Regions from separate parts of the Psychrilyobacter piezotolerans genome, predicted to be linked through region 2. Evidence: riboswitches for the same ligand, from Rfam matches in the RefSeq annotation. Region 2 holds a riboswitch; each other region holds the start of a gene.

Region 1 (3,286 bases), on a different contig from region 2:
TTTCTTTTTCCTATATTCATCCGAGAACATGTGAAAAGTCGGGTGCAGTTATGCCATATATATATTTCTATATTGAAAGAGATTTATGGACATTTGTTATTTTGAATAAAAATTGATAAAATATATATAGGAAGATAAAACATATTAAAAAAGGAGAAAAAAATGAAAAAAACACTATGTATATTAGGATTAATGGTATTTTTAGTAGGATGTGACTCTATAAGTGCAAAAGGGAAACTTGGATCTATCCAAATAAATGACAGCAGTAATTATAAAAAAAGTAATAAATCAAATGGGAATGCACTAGGACATAAAAACCCTAAAAATCCCCACTATAAAGGTGGAAGCAATAGCAGCATTAATATAAATCTTTAGATGAAAAACTCACAATATATTGAAAAAATAATAGAAGGAATAAATTATAAGAGTAAAAAAGGAGAAAATTATGAAAAAATTTTTAATATTGTGCATCGCTTTGTCATTTACAGCCTGCATGAAAAAAGAGGTTGAGATGGGTGACCCTAATTTGGATCTCAAAGGTGGAAAATTATATTATAAAGAGAAGCTTTTTACAGGAAAACTTACCACAAAAATACCTCTGACCGATAAAGAGGTTAAGATCTCGTATAAAGATGGGCTTATTACATCTGAGTAAACTTATTTATACAACTGGTCTTGTGTATAACACAAACAAAAAAAACATAAATAATTTAAAAAGATAGAAGGAGGGGGACTGTTATTGAATAAACTGTAACCCTTGTTAAAGACACTAAAAAAAGGTATAGTTAGGCTACTGATAAAAGATGACTCCTGTACTGCACGGGAGGCATCTTTTTTAAGTTCCATTGATACCTATGGTTGTAATAATAATTCATGCATGTTGGGATTTCTAATTTTATTTGATTTGATTCTTTCTCTCATAGATTTTTCTTTGTTTACAATATTTTTCAAAGCTCCCATAGAACTTTTGGTAATGAGGTTTTAAAATATAGTACCTGAACCATCTTATTAAATACCACGTTACTTTTTTCACTGCACTCTCCCTCCCTAAAATAAATATTATTTAAAACTATATATATATAGTTTTGTAAGGTTATTATATATAACAATAGTTTATACCACATTTAAGTTTTTTTTAATAATTATTTTAATTTTTTTATTAAAAATTATCTATTTTTTAAAAATAAACTGGATATTAATGTGTATGTCATAAGCACACCTTAAAATCAATTTTTATGCTGACTTGTTAATGTTTAGAAGTTAACATCTGGTTTTTTATAAAATTGTTTAAAATCGAAAACTCAACTTTCCTATAGATTTAAAGGAAATTACAAAAAATAATATAAAATTAAAGAAGAGATCTAAATAAATGTTCCTGATAGTCAAAATTCTAAGAAAATATTCTATGAAATAGGGAGGTAGAAATGAAAATTATAGAACTTTTGGTAGTCCTTTTTTTAATTTTTATTCTGGCAAAATTTTATACGGGAGGGTTTCAGGATAAAAAAAGCAGTGAGATTATCACTCAGAAGAGAATTTATATAGAGTCCCAAGAAAAGTTAAAAAAAGCCAAGGAAACCATGGAAGAGGAATATAAAAAATATGAAAAAACTGATTGAAAAGTATAAAATAAAAAAAATTGAAAATAGAGGTTAGATAATAATTTAAATTATATATTGATTTATTATGATTATGAGGTACAATATACTATTACAATTAAATGTTGATAGAGGTTGCATTGAATATCAGTAGTTTAGTGGAGATGGTTGGTCTGTGAAACTGGATGAAAGGATTTTTTGCCGAAGGGTATTTTTTAACAGAAAAATACTACTGGGGGTATAATGAATAATTATATCACTGTCATTGAATTTTTCAATGGAGCGCTATCTGAAGGTATTTTATTCAGATAAGTTTCCAGTAACTTAAAAGGTAAAAGCCGACAGATAAAAATCTGTGGGCTTTTTTTGTTATCTGGATGCAGCGTCACGTTGCTTTTTATTTTAAATTTTGATTAAGTTTAGGAGGGGTGATTATGAGGTTTGAAAAATATCATGGATTGGGAAATGATTTTATCATTGTAGGTGAAGGAGAGATAGGGACAGATTTAAAATATTCTGAACTGGCTAAAAATATTTGTGACAGGAAGACTGGTATTGGTGCTGATGGGTTAATTATTGTTTCTAAAGATGAAAACAATAATAATGAAATGATCTTTTATAATGCTGACGGAAGTTTTGATACTATGTGTGGAAATGGATTTAGATGTTTTTGTCTTTATTTAAAAAATCACAATTTAATAAGTAAAGATGATTTAGTAGTTAGAACAGGGGCGGGAATTTTAGAAGCGAAAATTATCAACTCCGATCCCTTTATGGTAAAGGTTAATATGGGAAGGGAAAATTATCATCACGAGTCCATTAAATTTAATTCTCAAAGGGAGTTATTTAATGAAAATATAGTGGTAGAGGGAAAAGAATTTCATATCACTTCTTTATTTATGGGAACTACTCATACTGTAGTTTTTGTAGAGGATATTTCCAATGAATTTGTAGATAAATACGGTCCCCTTATAAATGACTTTAATTTTTTTCCAATAGATACCAGTGTTAATTTTTGTAAGATAGAGGAAGGTAAATTAAGGATAAAAACATGGGAGAGAGGAGTCGGACGGACACTGGCATGCGGGACAGGAAGCTGTGCATCAGCAATTGTAGCTAAAAGACTGGATCTTATGGGAGATAATGTGGTGGTTCAGCATTTATTGGGAGACTTGGAGATTGAACTGGGAGAAGATGTATATATGATAGGAACTGGAGTTAAGATAGCTTCCGGTCATTTTGAAAATCAACAATAAAACTTTAGACTAAAATAAAAAATAGGAATTCTAATATGGTAAATTCCTATTTTTTATACACGTTATAGCCTATGTTCCTCGTGTCCTTCTATCTCATCCTTATGATCTCCCTCTGAAGTAACTGTTCGAACGACATATTTGCTGGAGGAGTCGTTATAAAATTTATATTTGTAGCTGCCGTCCATATGAGAAGAAACCCAAACCCCTGTACAGAGAGGGGTTTCATCCCGATAAAGTGTCCAATTATCATAATCTTTAGTGACTGCATAATCACCATTGGCAAAGATTTCAATCTCTTTTCCAAAACACAGCTCCTTCTCCTCATCTACCAGGTGATGAACATCGTGTTTATCACAGTAAGTATAGTAATTTTCATGATTTGGAACTTTTTCAATAGTTTTTATCTCCACTTCCGATATGTGATCCATCCAT
Region 2 (3,286 bases):
CCATTTTTTAGATCTTCAACTCCGGCTACTCCGGATCCGGATACAGCCTGATAGGTAGAATAGATAACTCTTTTTATCCCATAGAGATCATCCAATACCTTTAGAGGAACCGCCACCTGGATGGTGGAACAATTAGGGTTAGCGATGAGTAAATTATCCTTTATTGCTTCCGGATTCACTTCCGGTACCACTAAGGGAACAGCCGGATCCATCCTCCATGCACTGCTGTTATCTATAACTGTAATCCCACAAGAAACAGCCACGGGAGCCATTTCTCTGCTCAGATCCCCTCCGGCAGAAAATAAAGCTATGTCTATCTTCTTAGAAAAAGATTCTGGTTTAAGTTCCTCTACTATATATGTTTTATTTTTAAAATTAATTTTTGTTCCACAGGATCTGGATGAGGCTAAAAGGTAGAGGTTATCTATGGGAAAATTTCTTTCCTCCAATACCTTGAGAAAGGTTCTTCCGACCATTCCGGTAGCTCCTACAATGGCAATGTTATATTTTTTCATGATCTCCTCCTAAATTGGTGTTTTTATAAATCAAATTCTCTGGCTAACATCTCAGTGGCAGTCTTTTTATGATCCTTAGAGATTGTACATGAAATACTGATCTCAGAAGTAGTTATATGATAAAAAGGAATTTTATTTTCAGCCAGAGTATTAAACACCTTGGCTGCCACACCGGAATGACTTACCATTCCAATTCCAACCAATGAAATCATGATTAAGTCAGATTTTATTTCTATGGAAATTTCCTCGAATTTATTTTTTAATTCCTCGATGGCTTTCTTTAAAAGTGATTCTTCCCTTTTAAAACAGCTAAAGGAAAGATCTAAGGTTCCTGCAGTAGTAATGTTTTGGCTGATCATATCGATATTTAACTCAAATTTACCCAAGGTGTTAAAAATACCTGCTACCAAGCTCTCTGAATAGGGAAGGTGCTGGATATTTACCATAAAAATATCCTCATTTAAGGTGATACCGGTAATGGGTTTATCCTCCATAATCTCATCTTGATTTAATATAAGGGTACCGTCATGATCCCTCAAACTTTCTCCCACATAGATGGGAACGTTATATTTTTTTCCCAGCTCTACAGCCCTTGTTTCCATGATACCGGCTCCTAAATTTGCCATCTCCATCATCTCCTCGTATGATATATATTTTATTTTTTTTGCATCGGAATATACTCTGGGATCGATGCTGTAAATTCCATCCACATCGGTGTAAATTTCACACCGTGCACCTAAACTGGCAGCCAGGGCTACAGCACTGGTATCCGATCCTCCTCTGCCCAGGGTAGTGATATCCCCTTTTTGGTTCATCCCCTGAAATCCGGCCACAATGACTACTTTTCCGCGATTCAAATGGGAAATTATTATTTTAGGATCGACACTCTTAATCCTGCTTTTAGTGTGATGACCTATGGTGGTTATTCCTGCCTGGGATCCTGTAAGAGAGATGGATTTTTTCCCCAACTCATTTAAGGCCATGGATAACAGGGCAACAGTTTGCTGCTCACCGGTAGCCATAAGGCTGTCCAATTCCCTTATATTTGGTGTTTCAGAAATTTTTTTAGCCATCTCAATCAGTTTATTGGTGGTTTTCCCCATGGCAGAGGCAACTACAACAATCTGCTCCCCTGCATCACTTAATTTTGAGATGTGGGAGGCTATATTTTTTATCTTATCTAAGTCAGCCAGTGAACTTCCTCCATATTTGTGTACAACGATCATATTTTATTTCCTCCTAAAAAAAAACTCTCCAGTAGTGGGAACTACTGAAGAGTAAAAATTACATCCATATCAAAAAACAAGATAAAAGATTAATCTATGACTTCAAATAGCACCCCATTACCTGATTATGATAATGACAGTTATATGGATCTTATCCATATCCCCAGCATAAATTCTTGCAAAATCCACACTTCGGCAATTACACCTTTCAAAACAGATCCTAAAATGCCTTCTCCCTGTTTTTACTATTTGTACTCGCAACCTCTATTTTTATTATTTGAAGTAAGTATATACTAAATGCAAAACAAAATAAAATATAGATAATGTATATGTTATGTATACTATATATATATTAAATTTTTAAATACATGTAGTATATGTATAACATAAATAATATATATTTTTAAATAACAAAAAAATGAGGTTTACTCTTATTTAAGAGTAAAATATTAAAAAATAATATAAATAATTTGTTTTTAAGGAGGAAGAGTGGAAAAAATAACAGAAAATATGAAGAAATACAGGAGAAATTTGCATGAAATCCCGGAATTGGGATATATGGAAAAAAAGACCCAAACTTACCTGCTCCAAGAGATAAAAAAGATGGGGTATGAGCCCGAGATAATTTGCGGAACCGGAATCTATGTCTATCTGGATGGAAATTCCAAGGAAACCTATGGGTTCAGGACGGATATGGATGCTTTAACTATTTTAGAAGAAACGGGAGTTTCTTATGAGTCTAAACACACGGGACTCATGCATGCCTGCGGGCATGACGGTCATATGGCAACCCTATTGGGGTTTATGGATTATTTAAGGGGGAAAAAATTAAAGAAAAATATCTTAATAATTTTTCAGCCTGCCGAGGAAGGACCGGGAGGAGCCAAAGATATTGTAACTAGTGGAATTTTAGAAAAATATAATGTTGTGGGGATCTTCGGACTTCATCTCTTTCCTAAGCTGGAGGAAGGAATAATCGGCTGCAGAGCAGGGGGATTTATGGCCAAGGCAGCCGAGATCAATATAGTTATCAGAGGAAAGAGCGGTCATGGGGGACAGCCTCATTTGGGAGTGGATTCCATCCAGGCAGCCGGGAAGATGCTGGAAGGGTTTAATCTGATTACCTCAAAATTTATAGCTCCCTTTGATCCCAGTATAATAGCCATAGGGAAAATAGAGGGGGGAACCATAAGGAATATCATTCCGGAAGTTACCCGGATGGAGGGGACTATCAGGGCTTTTTCTACAGAGACCTTTAATTTTATCGTAAATAAAATAAGGGATATAGCCCGTGGGATGGAACTCAGTTATGGGGTAGAAATAGAGATAGATCTGGCCGAAGGATATCCCCCTGTCATAAATGACAGGGAATATTATGATGTTCTGGAAGACGTTGTCAGAGGGGAAGAAAAGCTGAAATTTCAAGAGATAGATCCGGAGATGCTGGCAGAGGATTTCGGATTTTATCAGGAGGTAAGCAGGGGACTTTTTTTCTTTGTGGGAACCAAAAATGAGGACCTTGGTTATGTAGAATCCCTGCATAAT
Region 3 (3,286 bases), on a different contig from region 2:
AGGAGCACCGGCTACATCCAGTGCAGCTAAAGCTAATTTTTCAGGAATATCTGCAGGTAATACAGAATATATACCAGTTTCAAAAAGGATAGCCTGTCCGTCTATATCAACTTGGTCGTTGGATACATTTACATTTTTAATCTTATTGATTTTTAATGGTGTAAGGGACAATGAAACTAAGGTAGCTAATTTATCTCCTACTTTTAAAGATTTATCAGGAAAATCAGGACCTATCTCTTTAACAACACCTATCAGCATTCCTCCAGACCCGGTTACCGGATTTTGCATCTTTCCTCTCTCTCCTACAATCTCATTGATCATAGTGGTCATCTTATCTATATCCTTGTTGCATGCTTCCTTTATTTGTGTGAATGATGCTGAATCAATATTTAATGTCATTACATCTAATAATAACTCGTTGTTTTTAATCTTCATTGTATTGTCAATTTTTAATGCAGCCTGTGGCATAGTTCCCATAGGTTCTATTACTCTGTGTGTTCCAAATGGACATCCTTTTATCATTTTCTCTCCCCCTTATAATCCTAATATGGCTCTTGCTTCTGCTGGTGTAGCTATTTGCCTGCCCAGTTCCTTGGCAATCCTTACTACCTTAGCTACCAAGACACCGTTAGATTCAGCTAAGACACCTTTTTCTAAATAGATATTATCTTCAAAACCAACCCTCACATGACCACCGCTTATGATAGCTGCTGCTGCCAACGAAAACTCAAATCTTCCAAGACCGGCAACTGAATAAGTAGAACCACAAGGCAAACTGTCTCTTAAAAATAAGAAGTCTCTCAGATCTCCTCCGATACCACCGTTAACTCCCATTACAAAACTAAAGTGCATAGGCGACTTAATAAACCCTTTTTTATTTAGTCTGACAGCCATCTCAATCATCGATTTATCAAAACACTCCAGTTCAGGTTTGACACCTCTTTCTATCATTTTTTCACCAAATTCTTTGATGGTATTTTCTGTGTTGGTAAAGACTTCGTCCCCGCCGAAATTTAAAGTCCCGCAATCCAGTGTTGCCATCTCAGGATGTAATTCTGTAGGCTGCAGTCTTTCTTCATTGGTCATCCCTACAGCACCCCCGGTAGATGGCTGGACGATAACGTCCGGACATTTTTCTTTTATGGCGTCCATACATATTTTAAATCGTTCCTTTGACTGGGTAGGAGTACCGTCATCCTCCCTTACATGAAGATGTATGATACTGGCTCCCTCTATATATGCCCCATATGCTTGCTCTACTATTTCTTCTACAGTATAAGGAACGTTAGGATTGTGTTCCTTAGTTACCTCAGCTCCACATATGGCAGCTGTTATGATTAATTTTTCCATCTTTTGCCCCCTAATTTCTTTGTTTATCTTTAGGTGTAACACAAGTTCCAGTGGCTCTGCAGACAACAACTGCTTTCTCTAAGACTTCACACGCAGAATCACTGATATCAGGTCTGGGAACGATTACTTTTCTAGCTTCAAAAACCATCCTTCTGGATGTATTACCAACTTTTTCTATATGACCTACAGCTTCGATAAAATCACCTGCATATACCGGAGCCATAAACTCAACGTTGTCATAAGCTTTAAATAATCCCTCGTCCCCATCTTGTCTGATAAGCAGTTCAGTAGCTACATCTCCAAATAAACCTAACATTCTGGCTCCATCCACTAAATTACCGCCATAATGAGCATCGTGGGTACTCATCCTCAATCTAATCATTACTTCTTTCACAACTCATTCCCCCTTTTTTATTTTTTTGCATCAAAAAAACACCTATCCATGATTTAAGACAGAAAATCACCAAGAACTAAAAAGAAATAGCTCTCCACAACTAAAGTTGTGACAGTCAAGATGGATTTTCCCATATTGACCAAGGTTAGCTCTATATAGATCCAACCTTTCGGCAATTAAGTCCTTCACTTTTAACTTCGCAAGATCTTCCGATCCTTTGAATGTTAAAAGTTACCACAATAAATGCTCCTCTATTATATATTTGATTTATGTTACCTATCTAAAAAAATGAAAACTCATTCATAGATTCGTTCTAATACATTTTTACTATATAAAGAACACAAAGTCAAGTGAAAAAAATATTTATATCCTTATTAGAGGAAATAAAAAGAAAAGTCTTTTTATGACGGTATTTTTTTATTTACTTATCCAGTTGATAAACTTAGTTTTTTAAGCTAACTTTATTAAGGAAAAATGAAGATATGACTGCAATATCTGTACTATTAAAAAAAAATAATATATTTAAAATGAATAGTTACCATAATAAAGTTATATAATTAGTTGAAAAATTAAATTTTATTTTCCCATGATAAATATATAAATTTAATAAAAGAGGAAGTTTATTAAATTTATGAAATAAAGAATAAGGAATAAATATTTTTTAGGAGGTGGTTGTGTGTATAAACCAAGGAGTATCTATGTAAAAGTAGCTTTAGAGAGTATTTTAAACAAATTAGGTTTAGGCGGACAAAGTGAAGAGGAAGATAAATATCAGGAAATGGAAGATCTGATGGAAAAAAAACCTTGTTTTGTCACCCTGTACAAGGAGAATTCCCTAAGGGGATGTATAGGAACCATGGTACCATACAGGGAAAATTTATTGGAGGAGATAAGGGCAAATGCCATCTCGGCTGCCTTCAATGATCCTAGATTTGAACCCTTAAAAAAAGAGGAATTAGAATGGTTGGAAATTTCTGTAGATGTCCTTTCCCCTATGGAGGAGATAGAGGATATAAAAGAATTAGATCCTAAAAAATATGGTATCTTAATCAGTGATGGAAGATCCCAAGGGGTACTTTTACCGGATTTAGAAGGGGTAGATAGTGTGGAGCAGCAGATAGAGATAGCCATGAATAAAGCCGGGATAACCCGTCAACCTGGATTGGTTATTAAAAAATTTACTGTAAAAAGGTATAGGTGAAAAGATGAAAGAAGCTATGTTTTATAAGAGATTAGAGGGTGAAAGAGTAGGATGTGAGTTATGTCCCCACAGGTGTATCATAGAGGAGGGTCGTGTGGGCAGATGCGGGGTAAGGAAAAACATATGGGGAAAATTGATAACCCAAAATTATGGAGTAGTTTCGGCTCTCAATATAGACCCCATTGAAAAAAAACCATTTTACCATTTTTACCCAGGGAAAGAGGTTTTATCCATTGGAAGTATAGGGTGTAATATGAATTGTGCTTACTGCCAAAACTATGAAATAGCCAAGGAATTTAAAGGGATACCCACTAAAGAATATACCTATGAGGAGGTATTGA

The links. Region 2 has a riboswitch for lysine ahead of DYH56_RS09245 (aspartate kinase). Riboswitches for the same ligand answer to the same signal wherever they lie in the genome.
Region 1: it holds a riboswitch for lysine, as region 2 does, so the genes downstream of both, dapF (diaminopimelate epimerase) here and DYH56_RS09245 (aspartate kinase) in region 2, are expected to answer to the same signal.
Region 3: it holds a riboswitch for lysine, as region 2 does, so the genes downstream of both, kal (3-aminobutyryl-CoA ammonia lyase) here and DYH56_RS09245 (aspartate kinase) in region 2, are expected to answer to the same signal.

Annotation. Positions count from the first base shown of each region.
Region 1 covers NZ_QUAJ01000002.1:84,621-87,906, reverse strand. The annotation lists gene DYH56_RS01755 (hypothetical protein) at 163-375, shown strand; gene DYH56_RS15775 (hypothetical protein) at 446-655, shown strand; gene DYH56_RS01750 (hypothetical protein) at 1,425-1,619, shown strand; lysine riboswitch at 1,720-1,894, shown strand; gene dapF (diaminopimelate epimerase) at 2,033-2,854, shown strand; gene DYH56_RS01740 (hypothetical protein) at 2,917-3,286, opposite strand, start outside.
Region 2 covers NZ_QUAJ01000015.1:13,877-17,162, forward strand. The annotation lists gene DYH56_RS09240 (aspartate-semialdehyde dehydrogenase) at 1-515, opposite strand, end outside; gene DYH56_RS09245 (aspartate kinase) at 539-1,741, opposite strand; lysine riboswitch at 1,841-2,016, opposite strand; gene DYH56_RS09250 (M20 metallopeptidase family protein) at 2,231-3,286, shown strand, end outside.
Region 3 covers NZ_QUAJ01000002.1:134,515-137,800, reverse strand. The annotation lists gene kdd (L-erythro-3,5-diaminohexanoate dehydrogenase) at 1-522, opposite strand, end outside; gene kce (3-keto-5-aminohexanoate cleavage enzyme) at 535-1,350, opposite strand; gene kal (3-aminobutyryl-CoA ammonia lyase) at 1,361-1,732, opposite strand; lysine riboswitch at 1,824-2,006, opposite strand; gene amrA (AmmeMemoRadiSam system protein A) at 2,421-2,945, shown strand; gene amrS (AmmeMemoRadiSam system radical SAM enzyme) at 2,950-3,286, shown strand, end outside.